4 regions of the Micromonospora sp. CPCC 205554 genome follow, and region 1 is predicted to be linked to each of the others. Evidence: riboswitches for the same ligand, from Rfam matches in the RefSeq annotation. Region 1 holds a riboswitch; each other region holds the start of a gene.

Region 1 (5,208 bases):
CAGTTCAACAAGGTCCGCTCGCAGCTTCGCACCAACCAGAAGAAGTCCAAGGCGCTGAAGGACAAGATGGTGCCGCTGGAGCTGGCCTCCACGCTCGCCATGAACAAGGTCGGCGACATCGCGGCCCGCTACTACATCCAGGGCCCGTCGCAGGAGCTGGGCGCGCTGCTGGTGAACACCAAGCCGGGCACGCTGGCCGAGCAGCTGGTCATGCTGGACCGGATCGCCGACGACCAGCGCCGCCAGATCGCCGGTGTGCTCAAGGTGCGCGACGAGTACAACAAGCAGAAGGAGAAGCTCGACGCGCTGATCGCGCTGGAGATCAAGCAGCAGAACGACCTCGCGGCGAAGAAGAAGCAGATCGACTCGGAGATCAAGCGGCTGACCGCCATGCTCCCGGTGACCTCGATCCGCCCGGCGGGCTGCCCCAAGATCGACGGTGTGGTCAGCAGCGCCGCACGGACCGCCATCAAGACGGCGTGCGCCCAGGTCGGTGACCCGTACGTGTGGGGCGCCACCGGCCCGAACTCGTTCGACTGCTCCGGCCTCACCCAGTACGCGTACAAGGCGGCGGGCATCTCGCTGACCCACTTCACCGGCGCCCAGTGGAACGAGGGCCGCAGGGTCTCCCGTTCCGAGGCCCGCCCCGGTGACCTGGTGTTCTTCGGCTCCGACCTGCACCACGTCGGGCTCTATCTCGGCAACGGGGTGATGGTGCACGCGCCACGTACCGGCAAACCGGTCCAGGTGTCGAGCATCAGCACCCAGCCGCTCGCCGGCTTCGTCCGGGTCGCCTGACCCGCAACACCCCTGGCAGCGAGAAGGCCCCCGGTCCACGCGGACCGGGGGCCTTCCCGTGTGCGGTGCCGGGTCAGCGTGGCGTGCCGACCGGGGACGGCAGGACCAGCACGTCGTCCAGGTTCACGAACATGATCCGGTGACCGAACTGGACCTGCACGTAGCGGTTCTTGCCGCGGACCACGGTCCGGTCACCCGGGGCCGAACCGTCGAACGACACCGCCCGGTAGTACTCGCCGGGCAGCACCCCGCCGACCGCGTACCGCTGGCCGGCGGCGAACGTGTACTGCAGCGGCGAGATGGTCTGGTACGGGATGGTGTCCGGGTAGGCGGCCTGCTCCGGGTAGGCCCGCCCGTACACCGGGATGGTGGCCTTGCCGGGCCGCGGCGTCACCACGAAGCCGGTGGCCCACTTGGCGGTCGGCGCGGAGGCCGGGTTGTGGAACCACGCCTTCTGGCCGAGGTACCAGATCGCCGTCCAGTCACCCTGGCGGCCGGCGAGTGCGTACGTCTGACCGGCGGAGGCGCGGGCGCCGTGGTCGGAGATGTACATCGTGTCCGGCGTGCCGTCCGGGCGCAGCCCGAGGTCGTTGACGAGCGGGGCGTCCGGGCTGGGCGCGGTCCGCAGGATCACCGACGAGGAGCCGCGCGACGGGCACGGCTGCGCCGGCGGGGTGGGCGTCGGGACGCCCGGCGGCTGCTGGTTGCAGCCGAAGAACGCCGGCCGGTTGGTGGCGAAGTCCGGGTCGATGGTGACCAGGCCGGTACGGGGCGTGCCGGTGCTGCGGAACGGCGCCTTCATCAGGTCGAAGTAGTGCGACCAGTCCCAGTACGGGCCCGGATCCCAGTGCATCCCGCGCACCGTTGCGGCGGTGGTGCCGGGCACGTTGTCGTGGCCGATGATGTGCTGCCGGTCCATCGGGATGCCGAACTTGAGCGCCAGGTGGCGGACCAGCTTGGCCGACGTGCGGTACATCGCCTCGGTGTACCAGGTGCCCTGACCGGCGAAGCCCTCGTGCTCCAGGCCGATGGACTTGGCGTTGACGTACCAGTTGCCGGCGTGCCAGCCGACGTCCTTGGCCTTGATGTGCTGGGCGATGTAGCCGTCCACCGAGCGCAACGTGTAGTGCCAGCCCAGGTAGTCGGCCCGCTTCACCAGGTCGACGCTCGGGCCGAAGTAGCCCTCGGTGTCGTGGATGACGATGTACTCGATCTTCTGCTGCTTCGGCCGGTCGCCCAGGTCGTGGTTGCCGTAGTCGCCCGGGTCGTCGCTGAGCTGCTCGTACGGCGCGGGAATCCACTCGCAGGCCAGCCGTACCGGGCACTCCAGCCCGTCCGGCCGCTCGGCGTTGCGCAGGCCGAGGCGGGCCAGGCGGGAACGGTCCGGCTTCGAGGCGGTGGCGGCGAGCGTGACCCGCTGCCCGTCGTCGGTGGTCCGGCTGGCGCCCTGGCCGAGCTGGTCGTAGACCTCGTCGGCGAAGGCCGCCGCCGCGTCGGAGGTGTCCGCGCCGGAGTACTTGGCCACCGCGGCGTACCAGGCCGCCGGGTCGGTGCCGGCGCCGACCGGCCCACCCAGAGCCTTCTGGTACGACGCCAGCAGCGCCGCGCCACCGCGGATGTTCGCGGCCGGGTCGGTCCGCAGCGTGCCCGCGTCGAGCCCGGTCAGCGCGGCGGCGGCGTCGAGCGTCTGGAGCGAGGCCGGCGGCAGCGGGGTCTCCCGCTCCGGCGCGGCGGCCGTGGCCGGATCGAGCTTGAGCGGGCGGGCGTCGTCGCCGCGCGGGTCCTCGTCCTCGTCGACGTGGGCGCTGCCCGGCGTGGCGAGGATGTGCGCGGCGTCGGTCAGGTGCATCGGGCCGTAGCCGCCGCTGGTGCTGGGCTGCCCGGTGTGGGTGTCCCAGCGGGACTCCAGATAGGAGACGCCGAGCAGCACGTTCTGCGGCACGCCGTACTCGGCCGCGGCGGCGGCGTACTGTTGTTGCCGGTCGCTCGTGGGCGCGGTCGTGTCCGGCGCGGCGGTCACCGGGCCGGTCGTCGCCAGCGCGGTGGCTGCGGCCACGGCGGCGGCGAGCAGTATCCGTCTGCCCGACGGCGGGGCGGAGAGGTGCATCGAACCTCCTGGACAGGGATGGGGGTCACTGCGTTTCCACCCTCACTCCGCACACCCGCAGGGGTCAATACCTTTCCAGTGGGTAATCAGCCTTGAAAGAAAATTTCACCTCCGCGCGGGGTGTGGCCCCACACCGCGTACGGAGTGTCACGGCGCTGGAAGTTGCGGATCGATAACGGTGGTCCCTACTCTGGTGAATCGTCGGCCGCACGTCTCACCGTCCAACCCGGTCGGTGACGGTCCGACACCGCCGAGTCGCCTGCGGGCGAGCCGGGGAACCAGGTACCTGGGGTGAATCCGCAGCGATGCGGTAGGGCGGCTCCCTTCCCGCCCGAATCCGTCAGCTAACCCGGTAGGCGGTACGGAAGAAGGAGTACGGACGCCCGGTGGCACTCCATGCCCCGCGGCCGTCGTCGAACCGGTCGGTCGACCGGTCCACGGCTGTGCCGCGTACCCGCTGGTCCCGCTTCACCACCGCCCTCGCCGCCCTCGTCGGCACCGCAGTCGTCCTGACCGGCGGCGCCACGGCGGCACACGCCGAACCCTCGGTCGCCGAGATCGAGGCCCAGATCGACCGCGACTGGAACAAGCTCGAACCGGTCATCGAACAGGTCAACGCCGTACGCGGGCAGCTCGCCGCGCGGCGCAAACAGGCCGACGCGCTCGGCCGGCAGATCGCACCCCTCCAGGCCCGGGTGGACGCCGCGCTCGGCCAGGTCGGCGGGCTCGCCGCCGACGCCTACAAGGGCGACAACCTCTCCACCGTGAACGCGCTGCTGGGCAGCCGTTCACCCGGTGACCTGGTGAACGGCCTGGAACTGCTCGACCGCTTCGCGCACCGCCAGCACGAGCAGGTGCGCTCCGTCGCCGCCCTGCGCGACGAGCTGGCGGCGAAGAAGAAGCCGCTGGACGAGATGATCGCCGGTCTGGCGCGTACCGAGGCCCAGCTCGCGGCGAAGAAGAAGCAGATCGACGCCGAGATCGCCAAGCTGGAGAAGCTGCGGCTCAAGGTGTACGGCAAGGGTGGCGGCGGCCCGCTGCGCCCGGCGCCGTGCCCGGCCGGCTACCCCGGCGGCCCGGCCGGTGCGGCGGTCAAGTTCGCCTGTGCCCAGATCGGCAAGATCTACGTCTGGGGCGCGGCCGGACCGGACCACTTCGACTGCTCGGGCCTCACCATGGCGGCCTGGGCCAAGGGCGGCGTCTCGCTGCCGCACAGCGCGCGCCAGCAGCACGGCGTGACGCAGCGGATCAGCCGGGCCGAGCTGCGCGCCGGTGACCTCGTCTTCTACTACAGCGACCTGCACCACGTGGCGATGTACGTGGGCGACGGCTGGGTGGTGCACGCCTCCCAGTCCGGCAAGCCCATCACCATGAAGCGGGTCGACGACGGCGACATCAACAGCTACGGCCGGGTGTAAGGAAGGGCCCCCTCTTAACGCCTCCGGTAGAGGAGGGGGCCCCTATTAACAACTGTGGGCGCCGTCAGCGGGTCGGCCAGGTGCGCCAGCTCTGCCAGGACCGGCTCGGCGTGGGACCGCGCTGCCCCTGGTAACGCGAGCCGTAGACGGCCGAGCCGTACGGGTGCTCGGCCGGCGAGGAGAGCCGGAAGATGCAGAGCTGGCCGATCTTCATGCCCGGCCAGAGCGTGATCGGCAGGTTCGCCACGTTCGACAGCTCCAGCGTGACGTGACCGGAGAAACCCGGGTCGATGAAGCCGGCGGTCGAGTGGGTCAGCAGCCCCAGCCGCCCGAGGCTCGACTTGCCCTCCAGCCGGCCGGCGAGCTGGTCACCCAGCGAGATCACCTCAAGGGTGGAGGCGAGCACGAACTCGCCCGGGTGCAGCACGAACGGCTGCCCCTCCGGCACCTCCACCATCGAGGTCAGGTCGTCCTGCTGGATCGACGGGTCGATGTGCGTGTAGAGGTGGTTGTTGAAGACCCGGAACAGCCGGTCCAGGCGTACGTCGATGCTCGACGGCTGCACCAGCGTGGGCTCGAAGGGCTCCAGCGCGAGCGTGCCGGCCTTGATCTCGGAGACCAGGTCGCGGTCGGAGAGCAGCATCGGAACACCATAGCGACAGGTGCCGGTGACCTGCGTGTCGCACTACATCTTCGTACACGTGTTCGATAGAGTGTCCACATGGCTTCCTGGTCCGAATTCGCCGCCGACGAGCCCCGCCTCGCCGACGAGATCCGCCTCCTGATGCAGCAGTACGGGCCGGGCTTCGGCTACCTCGCCACGGTCCGCGCCGACGGCGGCCCCCGGGTCCATCCCGTGTCGCCGGTGTTCACCGCAGACGGCCT
Region 2 (5,208 bases), on a different contig from region 1:
CCCGTCGCGGTGCTCGGCTTCCTGGTGGTCACGCTCGCGCTGGCCGCCGCGCTGCACCGCTGGGTGGAGACACCGATGATGCGCCTGCTCGGCCCGTCCCGCCGGGCCCGCGCGGCGTCGCGCGCACCGGCCGTGCCGGCTCCGCGCGGGCCCGCCGACGACGCCGCCACCCCGGCCGCCGAGGGCGGCGCGACGTCCGTCGCCGGTCGGGCCGAGGGCATGGAGTACGCCGGGCGGCGTCGCCCGGACTGACACGCGCACACGTCGGCCGGTCGGTCCGCGACACGCCGTACGGCGGTGCGTTCGTGGGGGATCGGCGGTAATTTGTACCCGTGCTTCCGATCGCGCTCACCTGCCCCGTGTGGTGGGTGGCGCGCTGGACCGCCCGGATGCTCGCCAGTCTCGCCGTGGTCGTCGCCTGTTCGTTCGGCGCCGCCACGCTGCCGGCCGGTGTCGCCGCTGCCGCCCCGGCTCCGGCGGTCGCCGCCTCGGCGTACCCGGTCACGGGCGCCTCGACCGCCGCGCGGCCGGAGGTCGACCGCGTGGCCGAGCGGCCGGCCTCGCCCGCCGGTGTCCCGGCGCCCGCTCGCCGGGCGACGGTCCCGGCCGTCGCGGAGCCGGTCCCGGCCGGACGGGCCGCCGCGCCGGCCGGCCCACGGGCCCCGCCCGCCCGCTGATCCGCCCACGGGCCGCGCCCGTTCCCGCACCCACCGAACGTCATTCCCGCACCCGCCTCCCGGTGGCCCGCCCGCCCCGGCCGGCCGTGCGGCCCTCCCGCCAGGTCCTTCCCGTGAGGTGCCGACCATGTCGCAGACCGCTCTGTACCACTTCCTCACCTCCGTGCCCGAGGCCGCCGCCATCTGGTCCTTCCTGCTGCTGCTCGCCCTCGGCCTGCTCGCCGCGCTCGTCGCCCGGCCCGAACGCGAACCCGCGCCGGAGGCCGCCCCCGACCCGGCCGACGCCGACGCCGCCCGCCGCGACGACCTGATCCGGTACGCCGAGGAGGTGGCGGTGGCCGCCGCCGGGGCCGCCCAGACGGCCCGTCGCCGCCGGGAGCGGTGGCTGGCCGCGCAGGACGAGGCGGACCGGGCCTGGACCGCGTACGACGAGGCGGACGCCGCCGCCCGCCGCCTGGCCGGCGCCGCCGCGCTGCCCGCCCCGCACACCCCGCGGACTCCGGCCGAGTACGCGGCCCGGGAGCGCTGGCTGCACCACGCCGCCATGACGGCGCACTGGCGGGGCGACCTGACCGCCCGTCAGCTCGCCGACGTGCTGGCGCGCCGCAACGGGTGGGATCCGCGCCGGCACCCGGCCGAGCAGGAGATCGTGCTGGCCCGCACCGTCCGGGACGGGCGCCGGGCCGGATGGGAGAGCGCCGCCGAGCGGGAGCGGGCGGCGTGGCGGGACGCGGAACTGGCCGCCGAGGCCGCCCGGACGCTCGCCGCCGAGGCGTACGCGGCCACGGCGGCACTGCGGCCCGTCCCGGCGTACCGGAGCGCGACGACGAGCGCCCTGCCGGTGCCCGCGGCGGTCCGGAACGCCCGGTGGCGCCCGGCGCGGGTCGGCTGAGCGTCGTCTCGACCGAATCGTTACCCGGAATGTGGTGAGCCCGGTCACCCGGGCCGCCGAAACGGGCGTCGGGCGCAGAACAGGTCATCGAGCCGCGCGATTGCGGGGCCGGTGCCCGCCGTCTGTCCGCTTTCCGCCGCCAGGCGCCCTCGAAACTGCTTGTCCCATTGAGTGAAGTCAGTAACCGGGTGTTCCGAAATCCGTTACCGCGGATCATGTTTACGCAGGTGGGAGCGCTTGGCATGGGACATACCCACCGGTAGTGTCGGCGCGTCCGATGCGGTAATCGATCGCCGACGGCGACGCCGCACCGACCCGCCTAATCGTGTTCCACGAACCGGGGACCCATGAGCACCATCGGGGTGAATCCGCGAGCCCACGGCCCGCGGTAGGGCGTACTTCCCGCCCGAATCCGTCAGCTAACCCGGTCGGCGGCCACGGAAGGAGTACCCCTCGTGCCCACCCCTCGATCGTCCCCCCGCCTCCACGGCATCGCGGTGCCCGCGCTCGCCTGACGCGCGACCGGCAACCGCCCCCTGGGCGCCCGGCATCACGGGCGTTCCCGATCCCCCCGGCCATCCGGCCCCGCCAGCACGCGTGAGTTCCTCCGCGTGCCGGGCCGGCGTGCGCCGCTCACGCCCCGTGGAGGATTTCTTGAAGCACCACCTGAAGCGTCAGCTGCGACGGATCGTCACCGAACGCCCGTACCAGATCATCGCCGGATCGGCCGCCGCGCTCGTGCTGGCGGCCGGCGCCGGCACCGTCGCCACCGCCGGTGACGACGCCCCGGTCCAGGAGAACACCGCAGCGGTCGCCGACCTCGGCGCCGCCCGCCTCGGCGAGCAGCCCGCCAGCCGCGGCGAGGCCCGCATCGCCGTACCGCCCAGCGCCTCCGCCGCGCCCAGCGCGTCGCCGAGCGCCTCCCCGTCGAAGAAGGCCACGGCCGACCCGGACACCACGCCCAAGGCCAAGCCGAAGCCGCCGTCGAGCAAGACGCTCGACTACGACTACCAGGCGCAGATCAACTACTTCTACTGCGGGCCGGCCGCCGTGCGCAACGCGCTCAGCGCCGCCGGCATCGAGCGCAGCCAGGACGCGCTGGCCGGTCCCCTCGGCACCACCGAGATGGGCACCAACTCGGCCGAGGACACCACCCGCGTGCTCAACCAGCAGGTCAAGGGCAACCCGTACCGGACCCGCATGATTCCCGGCACCGCCACCCCGGCCCAGATGGACCGGCTCCAGGCAGACGTGGTCGAGGCGATCAGCAACGGCCGCGCGGTCGTCGCGAACGTCGCCGGTACCGCCACCGACACCAACGGTGGCTGGCACTCGTTCCCGGGCGGCCACTACGTCGCTGTGGTCGGCTACAAGAACGACGGCCGGACCGTACGCATCGCCGACTCGGCCGACCCGTCGCTGCCGTCGTACTGGGTCACCACGATCGACCTGGCGCACTGGGTCTCCACACGCGGCTACTCCGCCTGATTCCCGCACACCCGAAGGCCGGCACCCCACCCGGGGCGCCGGCCTTCCCCGTGTGTGGCATGCGCCGCCCCGGCTCGCCGATCTTGGACTTGTGGCGCCCAGTATGACCGGCTCGCCCGCTATGGAAGGTGCCACAACTCCAAGATCGACGGCGAGGGCGGGGTGCGGGTGGCGGGGTTCGGTCTCGCGTGTCGTGTGCGGGCGGTGGCAGACTGCGCCAATGGGCGATGCGACGGGGAAGCGGCACCTGATTCTCCTGCACGGCATGGGTGCCACCGGCGAGGTGTGGCTGCCCTGGGCGCCGCTGCTGGAACGCGGCTGGCCCGGCCGCTGGCTCGCCCCCGACCTGGCGGGACACGGCTGGTCGCCGCCGCTCGACGGCTACTCGTTCGAGGCCCTGGCCCAGCGCGTGGTCGACGGGCTCGGCCCGGTCCGGCTCGGCCCCGAGGACCGGCTGGTGCTGCTCGGGCACTCGCTCGGCGGGGTGGTGGCGCTGGCGCTCGCGGCCCGGCAGCGAGGGCTTCCGGTCGACGCGGTGGTGGGGCTCGGCATCAAGGCGGTCTGGTCCCCGGCCGAGCTGGCCAAGTCGGAGGAGCTGGCCGCCCGGCCGGTGACCTGGTTGGCCAGCCGTGACGAGGCGGCCCGCCGCTACCTGCGGGTCTCCGGGCTCGCCGGGCTGTTCGCACCGGACCACCCGGTGGTGGAGGCGGGGCTGCGCCGGGTGGACGGCCGCTGGCGGCTCGCGATGGACCCGGCCGCGTTCGCCGTCGGGGAACCCCGGCTGCCGGCCCTGCTGGCCGCCACCGGTGTGCCCGTGCTGCTGGCCCGGGGCGAACTGGACCCGATGGTGACCGACGCGCAGCTCAAGGAGCTGGGCGTGCCGGTGGCCACGCTGCCCGGACTGGGCCACAACGCGCACGTCGAGGACCCGGAGGCGGTGCTCGCCCTGCTCGACCCGTACCTCTGAGGCGGCCGGCCGGGCCGGGCGCGTGCTATCCGGCCGTGCGCGGCGCCGGGACCGCCCAGTCGGGTTCCAGTTCCCGGCGGGCGGCGGTGAGGAACGCCTCGGCGTACCCGTCGGCGGGGAAGTCGCCCAGGTAGCGGGTCCGGGCCGCCCAGCGCCGCGCCGCCTTCGGGTCGGCGTCGAGCAGGTCGGTGAGCACCTCGTCCACGTTCGACATGTCGCGCCGCAGCACGTAGCCGGACGCCGCGAGCGGGAACCGCTCGACGAAGTGCTCACCGTCGGCGCCGGTGTCGGTGACCGCGTACGGCTTGCCGGAGTAGAGCCAGTCGGAGATGACCCCGGAGACGTCGGAGACCAGCGCGTCGGCGCGGTTGACGCACTCGGTGAGCGTCAGCTCCCGGCTCGCGGCGGCGCCCCACAGGTGCGGCCGGCCGGTCTTGGCCCGGTCGGCGGCGAGCAGTTCGGTGAGCCGGGCGAGCTGGCGGGCCGAGGCCGGGTTCTTGTCGGTGTACGGGTGGGCGCGCAGGATCACCGCGGCGCCCCGGTCGATCAGCCGGCGGATCAGCGTCTCGGCCACCGGCAGCGAGCAGTAGTTGGCGTCGGCGTGGTGCCCGGTCCAGGTCGGCGTGTAGAGGACCGTGGGCTGCGCCGGTGAGCTGACCGGCTCCCGGCGTACCTCGACGGCCTCGACCTGGGGCCGGCCGACCACGACGAACTTGTCGGCGGGGATCTCCACGCCGGCGCGGGCGTACCTGTCGATCGCGGCCTGCCCGGCCACGAAGATCTTGTCGAAGATGGCCGAGACCGGGTTGGCGCTGGGGGCCTTGTCGCTGTCGCCGTGGTGCAGCTGCACATGGGTGAGCTGGTTGAACCGGATCACGTGGGCGTTCTTCGCGCCGTGGTTGACGTAGAACGCCACCCGCAGGCTCGGCACCAGCGCCTCGTCGAGCGCCTTCAGCGTGGGGCAGAGGACCACCGGGGCGCGGGTGGCGGCGGCCACCGCCGGCAGGAACTCCGGTTCGCGCAGCACCACCACGAACGGGCGGCCGATCCGCTCCAGGTACGGCAGCCACATGGTGACCTGGTACTCCGAGCCGGGCGGCGCGGAGAAGTGCAGCAGGAACTCGGGCTGGTGGCGGCGCAGCGCGCGGCCGACCGGGCCGCCTCCGGCGGGCGGGCGGAACCGG
Region 3 (5,208 bases), on a different contig from region 1:
GGCTGCGTGGACGCGTTGTTCTCCGCGCAGACCGAGCACAAGATGCTCTCCCAGTGGCTGGGCCGCAACGGCGCCAACGGCAACGGCGGATACTGGCCGATCCGGGTGGGCCTCAACGACCAGAACGCCTACTACGACGGCAGCCAGGTGCAGATCGGCAAGAACACCGCCGGCCAGTGGATCAGCTCGCTGGACGTGGTGGCGCACGAGATCGGCCACGGCATCGACGACAACACCCCCGGCGGCATCTCCGGCGGCGGCACGCAGGAGTTCGTGGCGGACACGTTCGGCGCGGCCACCGAGTGGTTCGCCAACGAGCCGTCCAGCTACGACGCGCCGGACTTCCTGGTCGGCGAGAAGATCAACCTGGTCGGCTCCGGCCCGATCCGCAACATGTACAACCCGTCGGCGCTCGGCGACCCGAACTGCTACTCCAGCAGCATCCCGTCGACCGAGGTGCACGCCGCGGCCGGCCCGGGCAACCACTGGTTCTACCTGCTGGCCAACGGCAGCAGCCCGACCAACGGGCAGCCGTCCAGCTCGACCTGCAACGGCAGCAGCGTGACCGGCCTCGGCATCCAGAAGGCCATGAAGATCATGTACAACGCGATGCTGCTGAAGACCTCGTCCTCGTCGTACCTGAAGTACCGCACCTGGACGCTCCAGGCGGCGAAGAACCTCTACCCGGGCGGCTGCGCGGAGTTCAACACGGTCAAGGCGGCCTGGGACGCGGTGAGCGTGCCGGCCCAGTCCGGTGACCCGACCTGCGCCGGCGGCACCCCGACGCCCACGCCGAGCACCACGACCACCCCGCCGTCGGGCGGCTGCTCCGGCAACAAGCTCGCCAACCCGGGCTTCGAGTCGGGCAACGTGAGCTGGAGCGCCTCGTCCGGCGTCATCACCACCGACAGCGGCCAGGCCGCGCACGGTGGCTCGTACAAGGCGTGGCTGGACGGGTACGGCTCGTCGCACACCGACACGCTCAGCCAGTCGGTGACGATCCCGGCCGGATGCCGGGCGACGTTGAGCTTCTGGCTGCACATCGACAGCGCGGAGTCGACCACCAGCACCGCGTACGACAAGCTCACCGTCAAGGCGGGCGGCACCACGCTGGCCACCTACTCCAACCTGAACAAGGCCACCGGCTACGTGCAGCGGTCCTTCGACATCTCGTCGCTGGCCGGAACCACGGCGACCGTCTCGTTCAGCGGCGTGGAGGACAGCTCGTTGCAGACGTCCTTCGTCGTCGACGACACCGCGGTCATCCTGAGCTGACCGTGGCGTGCGCGGCCGGTCGTCGTCCTCCCGGCGGCCGGCCGCCTCGCCGTGTCAGGCCGGTGCCGCGTGCGGGGCCGGTGCCGTGCCGGACCGGTGCCGCGCCGCGAGTGGCCGGAGCCGCGCGCCGGGGCGGCGCCTCGTCGTGCCGGGGCGTGTGCGGTCGGGTCAGGCCGGGCGCCCGGCCCGGGACGGGGTGCCGCGGTCGCGGTGGATCCGCGCGGCCGCCTCGTGCATCGCGCGGCCGAACAGTTCGGCCTGGTCGCCCATGCTGCCGAGCCGGGCGGCGAGCGCGTCGGCGTCGGCCCGCGCCGATGCGCTGACCTGGGCGTCCAGCTCGGACAGCGCGGCGTTGGCGGCGGTGACGAGGTGTCCGCAGAGGACGTCGAAGGGCTCGCCGGCCAGCTCCGGGTCGATCGTCACGGAATCCAGCCGGCCACCTTGGACGGCGACCGCACGGACCCGCCCGCCGGCGGCCGTGCCCTCGGCGCGGAGCAGGTCGCCCGGCTCGCCGTCGGCGTGCGCCGAGGCCCGGGAGCGCATCGCGGTGAGCGCCTGCTGCGTGCGGGTCAGCAGCTCGTCGAGGCTCGCGGCCGCCGAGAACGGGTCGTTGGTCATTTCCGCGCTTTCTTCACGTCTTAGCCGAGCACCGTGACCCTAGCAACAGGCTCCGACTAATCGCGGTCACCGGCCGTCGCGGGCCGCGCCCCGGCGCCGGGAGCAGGCCGGACACCGGCGACGCGGCGTGTCGCGCACGGGCGGACGGCCGGACGGACCGGCCGGGCGTTCTCCGGACCGCTGTCAGCGCAGGCGCAGCCGCTGACCGGGGAAGATCAGGCCCGGGTCGTCGCCGACCACGGCGCGGTTGCGCTCGTGCAGGGCACGCCAGCCGCCGTCGACGCGCTGCGCCACGGCGATCTCCGACAGCGTGTCCCCGCGCCGGACCACGTACGTCCCGGCACCGGTCGCGGGCTGCGGCGCGACCTTCGTCGCGGGCCGCTCCGGCGCGGCCTTGCGGGGGGCGGCCCGCTTCGGGGCGGCCTTGCGCGGGGTGGCCTTCTCGGACCGGGTCGCCGCGGCGCTCGCCGAGCCGCCCTTCCTGCCGCAGACCGGCCACGCGCCGATGCCCTGCCCGCGCAGCACCTTCTCGGCGACGGCGATCTGCTCGGACCGGCTGGCCAGGTCGGCGCGGGCGGCGTACTTCTGCCCGCCGTAGCCGTTCCAGGTGGCGCGGGAGAACTGGAGCCCGCCGTAGTAGCCGTTGCCGGTGTTGATCTTCCAGTTGCCGCCGGATTCGCAACGCGCGACCGCGTCCCAGTTGACGCCCGCGCTGGCCGGAGCGGCCGGGCCGAACAGGGTCGCGGCGCCGACGGCGGCGCCGGCCAGAACCGCTCCGAGAGCGGTACGGCGGCTTCGGGCTGAGTATTCAGTTGCCATGTGGATTCCTCCACGCCGACGAGGTGAGCTGTCGGGTTCGGGCCGAGGAGCCCGGCCGCCGGTGGCGGCTTCACCCCGAGGTGACGATGCACCGTGGAACGTGTGGTTCCCCCGCTCCCGCACGAGGTTCGGTTACCGGGGCCGGCGGCGGGATTTGGCGTTTCCGGCCCGCGGTGTCCGCGTCTGCGAACGAAACCGACGCTAGGGACGTTTTGCGACGATCGTCCACTTCTTGTGATGCTCTTCACCCGGCCGGGCTACCGGCGGCGGCGCTACGGTGGCAGGGCCAGGCAAGATCACGGGAGGGCGGGACGGATGACCGATCACGGACACGAGCTGACCTTCGGCGGTTTCCTCACCCCCGCCGCCGGGCAGCCCGACCAGGTGGTGGCGCTCGCCCGGCTCTGCGAACAGGTCGGGCTGGATTTGGTCACGTTCCAGGACCACCCGTACCAGCCGGGCTTCCTGGACACTTGGACGCTGATGTCCTACCTGGGCGCGGCCACCGAGCGCATCCGCCTGGCCGGCAACGTGCTCAACCTGCCGCTGCGCCAGCCGGTGGTGCTGGCGCGCAGCATCGCCAGCCTGGACCTGCTCACCGGCGGCCGGGTCGAGCTGGGACTCGGCGCGGGCGCGTTCTGGGACGCGATCGAGGCCGCGGGCGGGCGGCGCCTGTCCCCCAGGGCCGCCGTCGAGGCCCTGGACGAGGCGATCCGGGTGATCCGCGAGGTCTGGGACACCGACCGGCGCGGCATGATCCGCGTCGACGGCGAGCACTACCGGGTGGTCGGCGCCAAGCGCGGGCCGGCGCCGGCGCACCCGGTGGGCATCTGGGTCGGCGCGTACAAGCCGCGCATGCTGCGCCTGGTCGGCCGCGCCGCGGACGGCTGGCTGCCGTCCCTGTCCTACCTGCCCAAGGGCCCCGACGAGCTGCCCGCCCTGAACGCGCTCGTCGACGAGGGCGCCCACGCCGCCGGGCGCGACCCGGCCGCGATCCGCCGCATGCTCAACGTGACCGGCACGTTCGCCCGCTCGTCGGCCGGCTTCCTGGCCGGGCCGCCGGACCAGTGGGTGGAGGAGCTGGCCGGGCTCACGCTGGAGCACGGCATCACCACGTTCATCCTCGGCAGCGACGAGCCGCGCGCGATCCAGATATTCGGCCAGGAGGTCGCGCCCGCGGTGCGGGAGCTGGTCGCCGCCGAGCGCGCCACGCCCGGCGACGGCGCCCGCGCGGCCGCCGAGGAGCAGACCACCGCCGGCGGCCCGAGCACGCTCGGCGTCACCCCCACCCCCGACCCGGGGGTACGCCTGAGCGCGCGCCGCCCCTGGGACGAGTCCACCCGCCCGAGCGCCCCGCCGCCGCCGGACGGACACGTCTACCCGGCCCGGGGACAGGCCGCCGGGCAGCACCTGGTGGACGTGCACGACCACCTGCGCCAGGAGCTGGCCCAGGTGCGCGACCTGCTGGAACAGGTCAAGCGGGGCTCGGTCTCGCCGGGCCGGGCGCGGGCCGCCCTCAACGAGATGACCATGCGGCAGAACAACTGGACGCTCGGGGCGTACTGCGCGGCGTACTGCACGATGGTCACCCAGCACCACGGGCTGGAGGACGCCTCGATCTTCCCGCACCTGCGCCGCTCCGAGGCCGGCCTGGCCGCCGTGCTGGACCGCCTGGAGGAGGAGCACGTGGTGATCCACGGGGTGGTGGAGAGCGTCGACCGGGCGCTCGTCGAGCTGGTCCGCCGGCCCGGCGACTTCACCGGCCTCCAGGAGGCGGTGGACCTGCTCACCGACACGCTGCTGTCGCACCTGTCGTACGAGGAGCACCAGATCGTGGAGCCGCTGGCCCGGCACGGATTCTTCCCCGGCCAGCTGTGAGGTAGCTGACTTTTGCTTTCCTAAGTCAGGTGGGTACCGTCGACGCCATGACGGACCTCCTCGCGCAGCGTGACTCCTGGTCCACCGCCAACTGCTCGATCGCCCGGGCGCTGGAGGTGGTCGGCAACCGCACCACGCTGCTCCTGCTGCGGGAGGCGTCGTTCGGCACCCGCCGCTTCGACGACTTCGCCCGGCGGGTCGGTGTCAGCGAGCCGGTGGCCGCCGCCCGCCTCAAGCAGCTCGTCGCCGACGGGCTGCTCGACCGGCGTCCCTACCGCGAGCCCGGGCAGCGCACCCGTGACGAGTACGTGCTCACTGCGAAGGGGAGCGACCTGATCCCGGTGCTGGTCGCGCTGCGGCAGTGGGGCGACGCGTACGCCGCCGACGAGGCCGGCCCGGCGGTCCGGGTGGCCCACGAGGAGTGCGGCGCCGCGGTGCACGCCCGGCTGCGCTGCGACGCCGGGCACGACGTACCCCCCGGCGAGCTGGCCGTCCTGCCCGGTCCGGGCCTGCTGTCCGCCTGACCTCCCTTCCCCACCACCTCTCGGAGCGAGACATGAAGATCGCTGGAAGCACCGCCCTGGTCACCGGCGCCAACCGCGGCTTCGGCCGGCACCT
Region 4 (5,208 bases), on a different contig from region 1:
CATCGTCGCCACCATCCAGCGCGAGCAGGACGAGGCGATCCGCTCCCCCGGCAACGGCGTCACGATCGTCTCCGGCGGCCCGGGCACCGGCAAGACGGCGGTGGCGCTGCACCGGGCCGCGTACCTGCTCTACTCCGACCGGGCCCGGTACGCCGGCGGCGGCATCCTGGTGGTCGGCCCGTCCGGCGTGTTCGTCGAGTACATCGCCTCGGTGCTGCCCTCGCTGGGCGAGGAGACCGCCACGCTGCACTCGCTCGGCTCGCTGTTCCCCGGCCTGTCCGCGTCCCGGACCGACCCGCCGGACGTGGCGGCGGTGAAGGGGTCGCTGCGGATGCGCCGGGTGCTGGAGCGCGCGGTACGTGACGCGGTGCCGGACTCGCCCGCCGAGCTGCGCCTGCTCTACCGGGGCGAGCTGCTGCGCCTGGAACGCCCCGCGCTGGACGCGATCCGGGACCGGACGCTGGCCCGGGGCGCGCGCCGCAACGAGGTACGCCGGGCGGCGTTCGACGCGGTGCTCGCCGCGCTCTACGCGCAGGCCCGCACGCTGCGGGTGGGCCGGCTGCCGGAGCAGCCCGCGTTCGAGGACGAGATTATCGAGCGGCCGGAGTTCCGCGAGTTCCTCAAGGCGTGGTGGCCCCGGCTGCACCCGCGGCACGTGCTGGACTGGCTGGCCCGCCCGGACCGGCTGCGCCGCTACGCGGGCGGGATCCTCTCCTCGGCGGAGATCCGGCTGCTCGGCGACGCGTACCGGAGCCTGGCGACCGAGGGGCTGACGGTGGCCGACATCGCGCTGCTGGACGAGCTGGACGCGCTGCTCGGCAAGCCGGTGCAGCGGGCCCGGCCCAAGCGCGACCCGTACCAGCTCGCCGGTGGTGTGCGCGAGCTGAGCACGTACGCCGACCGGCAGCGCGCCGCCCGCGCGGCGGCGCGGGAGCGTCCGGGCGACTACCGCGACTACGCTCACGTGGTGGTGGACGAGTCGCAGGACGTCTCGCCGATGCAGTGGCGGATGATCGGCCGGCGCGGGCGGCTGGCGTCCTGGACCGTGGTCGGTGACCCGGCGCAGACCGCCTGGACGGGCGACCCGCAGGAGCTGGACCGGGCCCGTGACCAGGCGCTGGGCCGGCGCAAGCGGCACCGCTACGAGCTGACCACCAACTACCGCAACTCGGCGGAGATCTTCGCGGTGGCGGCGGCGGAGATCCGCCGGCTCTACCCGGATCTGCCGCTGCCCGACGCGGTCCGGTCCACGGGCGTTCCGCCGATCGAGCGCACGGTGCCCGCCGCCGACCTGCCGGCGGCCACCGTCGAGGCGGCCGAGGCGCTGCTCGCGCAGGTGGAGGGCACCGTCGGCGTGATCACGCCGGTGCCGCGCCGGGACGAGGTGGCGGGCTGGCTGGGCGCGCTCGGCGCGGGCCGGCTCCAGGTCGTCACCAGCCTCCAGGCCAAGGGCATGGAGTACGACGGCGTGGTGTTGGTGGCGCCGGGCGAGATCCGGTCCGACCCCGGCTCGGGCGTGCGCACGCTCTACGTGGCGCTGTCCCGGGCGACCCAGCGCCTCACCACGCTCGACCCGGTGGGGTGACGGGCCCCGCCGCCACCCACAGTTCACTTGCACACATAGCGATGTGAACATACATTGGGCCGGGCCGGTACGCGGCAGGGAGGGTGTTGGCGTGGGCGCAGGTCATGACCACAGCGGCGCGGTGGCCAACGCGGCACACCGCCACCGGGGCCGTCTCTGGGCCGCATTCGCGCTGCTCGCCGCCCTGATGGTGGTCGAGGCGGTGGCCGCCTTCACGACCGGCTCACTGGCGCTGCTCTCCGACGCCGGGCACATGTTCACCGACGTCCTCGGCATCGGCATGGCCCTCGCGGCGATCACCGCCACCCGCCGCGCCGGCACCGACCCGCAACGCACGTTCGGCCTCTACCGGCTGGAGGTGCTCGCCGCCCTCGCCAACGCCGTGCTGCTCGGCGCCGTCGCCATCTACGTCCTGGTCGAGGCGGTACGCCGCTTCGGCGAGCCGCCGGAGGTGCTGGCCGGTCCGATGCTCGTGGTGGCGGTGCTCGGCCTGCTCGCCAACATCGTCGCGTTCGCGCTGCTGCGCGCCGGGTCGAAGGAGAGCATCAACCTGAGGGGGGCGTACCTGGAGGTGCTCGGCGACCTGCTCGGCTCGCTCGGCGTGATCGCCGCCGCGCTGGTCATCGCGGTGACCGACTGGTGGTGGGCGGACCCACTGGTCGCCGTCGGGATCGGCCTGTTCATCCTGCCGCGCACCTGGCGGCTCGGCCGGGCCGCGCTGCGCATCCTGGTGCAGGCCGCGCCGGAGCACCTCCAGGTGACCGCCGTGCGCGACCGGCTGGCCGCCGTGCCCGGCGTGGCCGAGGTGCACGACCTGCACGTCTGGACGCTCACCTCGGGCATGGAGGTGGCCTCGGCACACCTGACCACCGACCCGGGCGTGGACCCGGGCGGGGTGCTCGCCGCCGCGCGGGCCGCCCTGCACGAGGACTTCTCCATCGACCACGCCACGTTGCAGGTCGAACCCGGAGCGTCAGCCGGCGTGTGCGGACCGACCGAGTGGTGATTAGGACACACTTAAATCACTGTGACTGATGTAGTCTTATGCCGGTTTTGCCCCGCCTAGTGGCACTCCTCCACGGAGCCGTGCCCGGGCAGCGCCGGTAGTCTCGGTCGCGGCCGCACCCGCGGGCGCCACCGGCCCCGGTGGGGCGGCCGTCGCCTAATCGTCCGCAGGGACGAGCCGGGGAACCACGTACGTGGGGTGCATCCGCGTCAGCGGTAGGGATCTTCCGTCCCGAACCCGTCAGCTAACCCGGTCGGCGCTGACGGAAGGACGTGTGAATGCCCCCAGTGGCACCTGTACGACGGACGGCCGCCCGGTTGGCGGCCCTGCTCGTCGCGACGCTGACCCTCGGCGTCGCGACCGTTCCGGCCTCCCCCGCCTCGGCGGCGCCGGCGACCGGCCTGCTCGCCGCCGCGCCCGGCGACGACGAGGGCGGCACGCCCGAACTGCGCGCCCAGCTCGACGCGGCCAGCAAGGGCTGGCTGGAGGCGAAGGCCGCGCTGAACCGGTCGGTGAGCCGCCAGAAGCAACTCAACGAACAACTCAAGACGGTCGGCGCCGAGCTGGCCGTCCGGGACGCCAAGGTCGGCGAGATCGCCGCCGTGGCGTACCGCAACGGCCGCCTGGGCACCGCCGGGGCGCTGCTCGGCAGCAGCAGCCCGGAGGGTTTCATGGACCGGGCCGCGGCGCTGGAGCAGGTCGCCGCGCACGAGGACCGTACGCTGCGCGACCTGATCGCCACCCGGGACGAGGCCACCCGCACCCGAGTCCAGCTCGACGGCGAGATCCGCGAGCAGCGCAAGCAGGTCGCGGTGATGGGCAAGCGCAAGGAGCAGGCCGAGCGCGCCCTGGAGGTGGCGAACGACCGGGCTTCGCGCAGCAGCAGCGGCGGTGGCAGCGTCCAGGGCACCTCCAGCAAGAACGCGAAGCCCGCGCCGCGCAACTCGGACGGCTCCTGGCCGTCGGAGTCGTGCAGCGTCAACGACCCGACCCCGGCGAACGGCTGCATCACGCCGCGCACGCTGCACGCGCTGCAACAGGCCAAGGCGGCGGGCTTCACCCGGTACGTCTCCTGCCACCGGCCCAGCGGCTCGGGTGAGCACCCGAAGGGGCGGGCCTGCGACTTCGCCGCGCAGAAGAACGGCTTCGGCGGCGTGGCCACCGGCGGCGACCGGACGTACGGCAACAACCTGGCCGCGTACTTCGTGCGCAACGCCGACCCGCTCGCCGTGCTCTACGTGATCTGGTTCAAGCAGATCTGGCTGCCCAGCAGCGGGTGGAAGTCGTACAGCGGCGGTAACGGCGACCCGTCCAGCGACCACACCAACCACGTGCACCTGTCGGTGTACTGAGCGCGCCCGGAAGGGACCGGCCGGATCAGGCCGGCCGGCCCTCCAGGGTCGCTCCGAGACGCGCCGCCAGGCCCAGGTGAGCCGCCCGGGCCTGGCGGAACGCGTACCCGAACAGCGGCGCCGGCGCGGTGAGCGTGATCTCCACGTCGATGCGTACCGTGCCGTCGGGCTCGTCGCGCAGCCGGGTGTGGTTGCGTACCGTCGTGGCGGGTTGCTGCCGTGCCACGGTGACCACCTCGTCCTCGCTCGCGATCAGCACGTCCGCCTGGTACGTGACCGGGAAGTGCAGCGGGCCGAGTTGCAGCCGGTCGGTGATCGCGTAGCTGGCCAGCGCGCCCGGCCGGGACGGCAGCGTCCGGACCCGGACGATCAGCGGATGCAGCTCACCCTGGCGACTCAGGTCACCCAGCAGGGCCACCGCTTCGGCCCGGCTGCACCGGGCCTGCACGGTGTAGCTGAAGCTGTCGCTGCTCTGCAAGCGGGCCCCCTCGCCGTCGTGCGTCGCGACGATCGTCCCGTACCGACGCCGGACTGGCAACGGGTAGAAGGTCCCCTGGCCGCAGGGGGTGTGAACGGCGCTCAGGCGCCGGGCAGCACCTCGGGGGTGTCGTCGGCGAACCACGGCTCGGGCGCGCCGAACAGGCCGAGCAGGCCGGTCACCCAGAGCTGCCGGTGCACGAACCGGCTCGGCTCGGTGACCACGAGCTTGACGCCGCTGACCTCGCAGGTCTGGAAGCCCGCGACCATGGCGCTGATGCCGACCGAGTCGATGAACGTGACGAGCCGCATGTTCAGCTCGATCCGCGAGGGACGGCCCTTCGCGAGCACTTCGGCGATCGCTTCCCGCACCTCGTACGCGGTGTCGACGTCGATCTCCCCACGGGGCGCGATCTGGACGACACCACCCGGCCGCACCGACTTCACGATCGACAGGCTCACGCGAGCACCTCCACTCGCCCATGACGGGCGCCTCATCAGTACGCGGGCCGCGACCGAGCGTATTCCTCCGACGGCCCGGTCGCCACCCCCCGGGATGAGCAATTCGCGAACTGGGCACACCTGGGCGTACCCAATCCGGACCTCCGGGTTCCAGTTTCCCCTTCGAGGCCGGCCGCGGCCAGCCCTGCGGCCGGGCGGGCCCGGCCGATCCGCCGACCAGGGTAGCGGGCGCACGCACGTCCCGTGGGCACCGGTCCCGGCGCGTTCGGGTGGTTCGTCCCGTTCGCCGCCCCGGGCCGCCCGTGACCGGGGCATGGTTTGCCGGG

The links. A riboswitch is a leader RNA that binds a small molecule or an ion and turns the genes downstream of it on or off. The one in region 1 is predicted to bind cyclic di-AMP.
Region 2: another riboswitch for cyclic di-AMP. It lies ahead of V6U82_RS25615 (C39 family peptidase); the one in region 1 lies ahead of V6U82_RS22990 (C40 family peptidase).
Region 3: another riboswitch for cyclic di-AMP. It lies ahead of V6U82_RS00415 (transglycosylase family protein); the one in region 1 lies ahead of V6U82_RS22990 (C40 family peptidase).
Region 4: another riboswitch for cyclic di-AMP. It lies ahead of V6U82_RS14495 (coiled-coil domain-containing protein); the one in region 1 lies ahead of V6U82_RS22990 (C40 family peptidase).

What each region holds. Positions count from the first base shown of each region.
Region 1 covers NZ_JBAKHP010000021.1:92,688-97,895, reverse strand. Annotated here, with positions in the region: gene V6U82_RS23000 (C40 family peptidase) at 1-798, shown strand, start outside; gene V6U82_RS22995 (N-acetylmuramoyl-L-alanine amidase) at 872-2,905, opposite strand; cyclic di-AMP (ydaO/yuaA leader) riboswitch at 3,144-3,278, shown strand; gene V6U82_RS22990 (C40 family peptidase) at 3,292-4,323, shown strand; gene dcd (dCTP deaminase) at 4,388-4,966, opposite strand; gene V6U82_RS22980 (pyridoxamine 5'-phosphate oxidase family protein) at 5,045-5,208, shown strand, end outside.
Region 2 covers NZ_JBAKHP010000027.1:58,794-64,001, reverse strand. Annotated here, with positions in the region: gene V6U82_RS25630 (acyltransferase family protein) at 1-252, shown strand, start outside; gene V6U82_RS25625 (hypothetical protein) at 333-677, shown strand; gene V6U82_RS25620 (hypothetical protein) at 805-1,569, shown strand; cyclic di-AMP (ydaO/yuaA leader) riboswitch at 1,876-2,018, shown strand; gene V6U82_RS25615 (C39 family peptidase) at 2,212-3,057, shown strand; gene V6U82_RS25610 (alpha/beta fold hydrolase) at 3,278-4,024, shown strand; gene V6U82_RS25605 (CDP-glycerol glycerophosphotransferase family protein) at 4,050-5,208, opposite strand, start outside.
Region 3 covers NZ_JBAKHP010000001.1:83,950-89,157, forward strand. Annotated here, with positions in the region: gene V6U82_RS00405 (M4 family metallopeptidase) at 1-1,275, shown strand, start outside; gene V6U82_RS00410 (YbaB/EbfC family nucleoid-associated protein) at 1,444-1,893, opposite strand; gene V6U82_RS00415 (transglycosylase family protein) at 2,077-2,712, opposite strand; cyclic di-AMP (ydaO/yuaA leader) riboswitch at 2,711-2,856, opposite strand; gene V6U82_RS00420 (LLM class flavin-dependent oxidoreductase) at 3,028-4,590, shown strand; gene V6U82_RS00425 (winged helix-turn-helix transcriptional regulator) at 4,638-5,114, shown strand; gene V6U82_RS00430 (SDR family oxidoreductase) at 5,147-5,208, shown strand, end outside.
Region 4 covers NZ_JBAKHP010000009.1:3,091-8,298, reverse strand. Annotated here, with positions in the region: gene V6U82_RS14505 (HelD family protein) at 1-1,585, shown strand, start outside; gene V6U82_RS14500 (cation diffusion facilitator family transporter) at 1,677-2,591, shown strand; cyclic di-AMP (ydaO/yuaA leader) riboswitch at 2,735-2,865, shown strand; gene V6U82_RS14495 (coiled-coil domain-containing protein) at 2,870-3,943, shown strand; gene V6U82_RS14490 (SRPBCC family protein) at 3,969-4,421, opposite strand; gene V6U82_RS14485 (STAS domain-containing protein) at 4,523-4,882, opposite strand.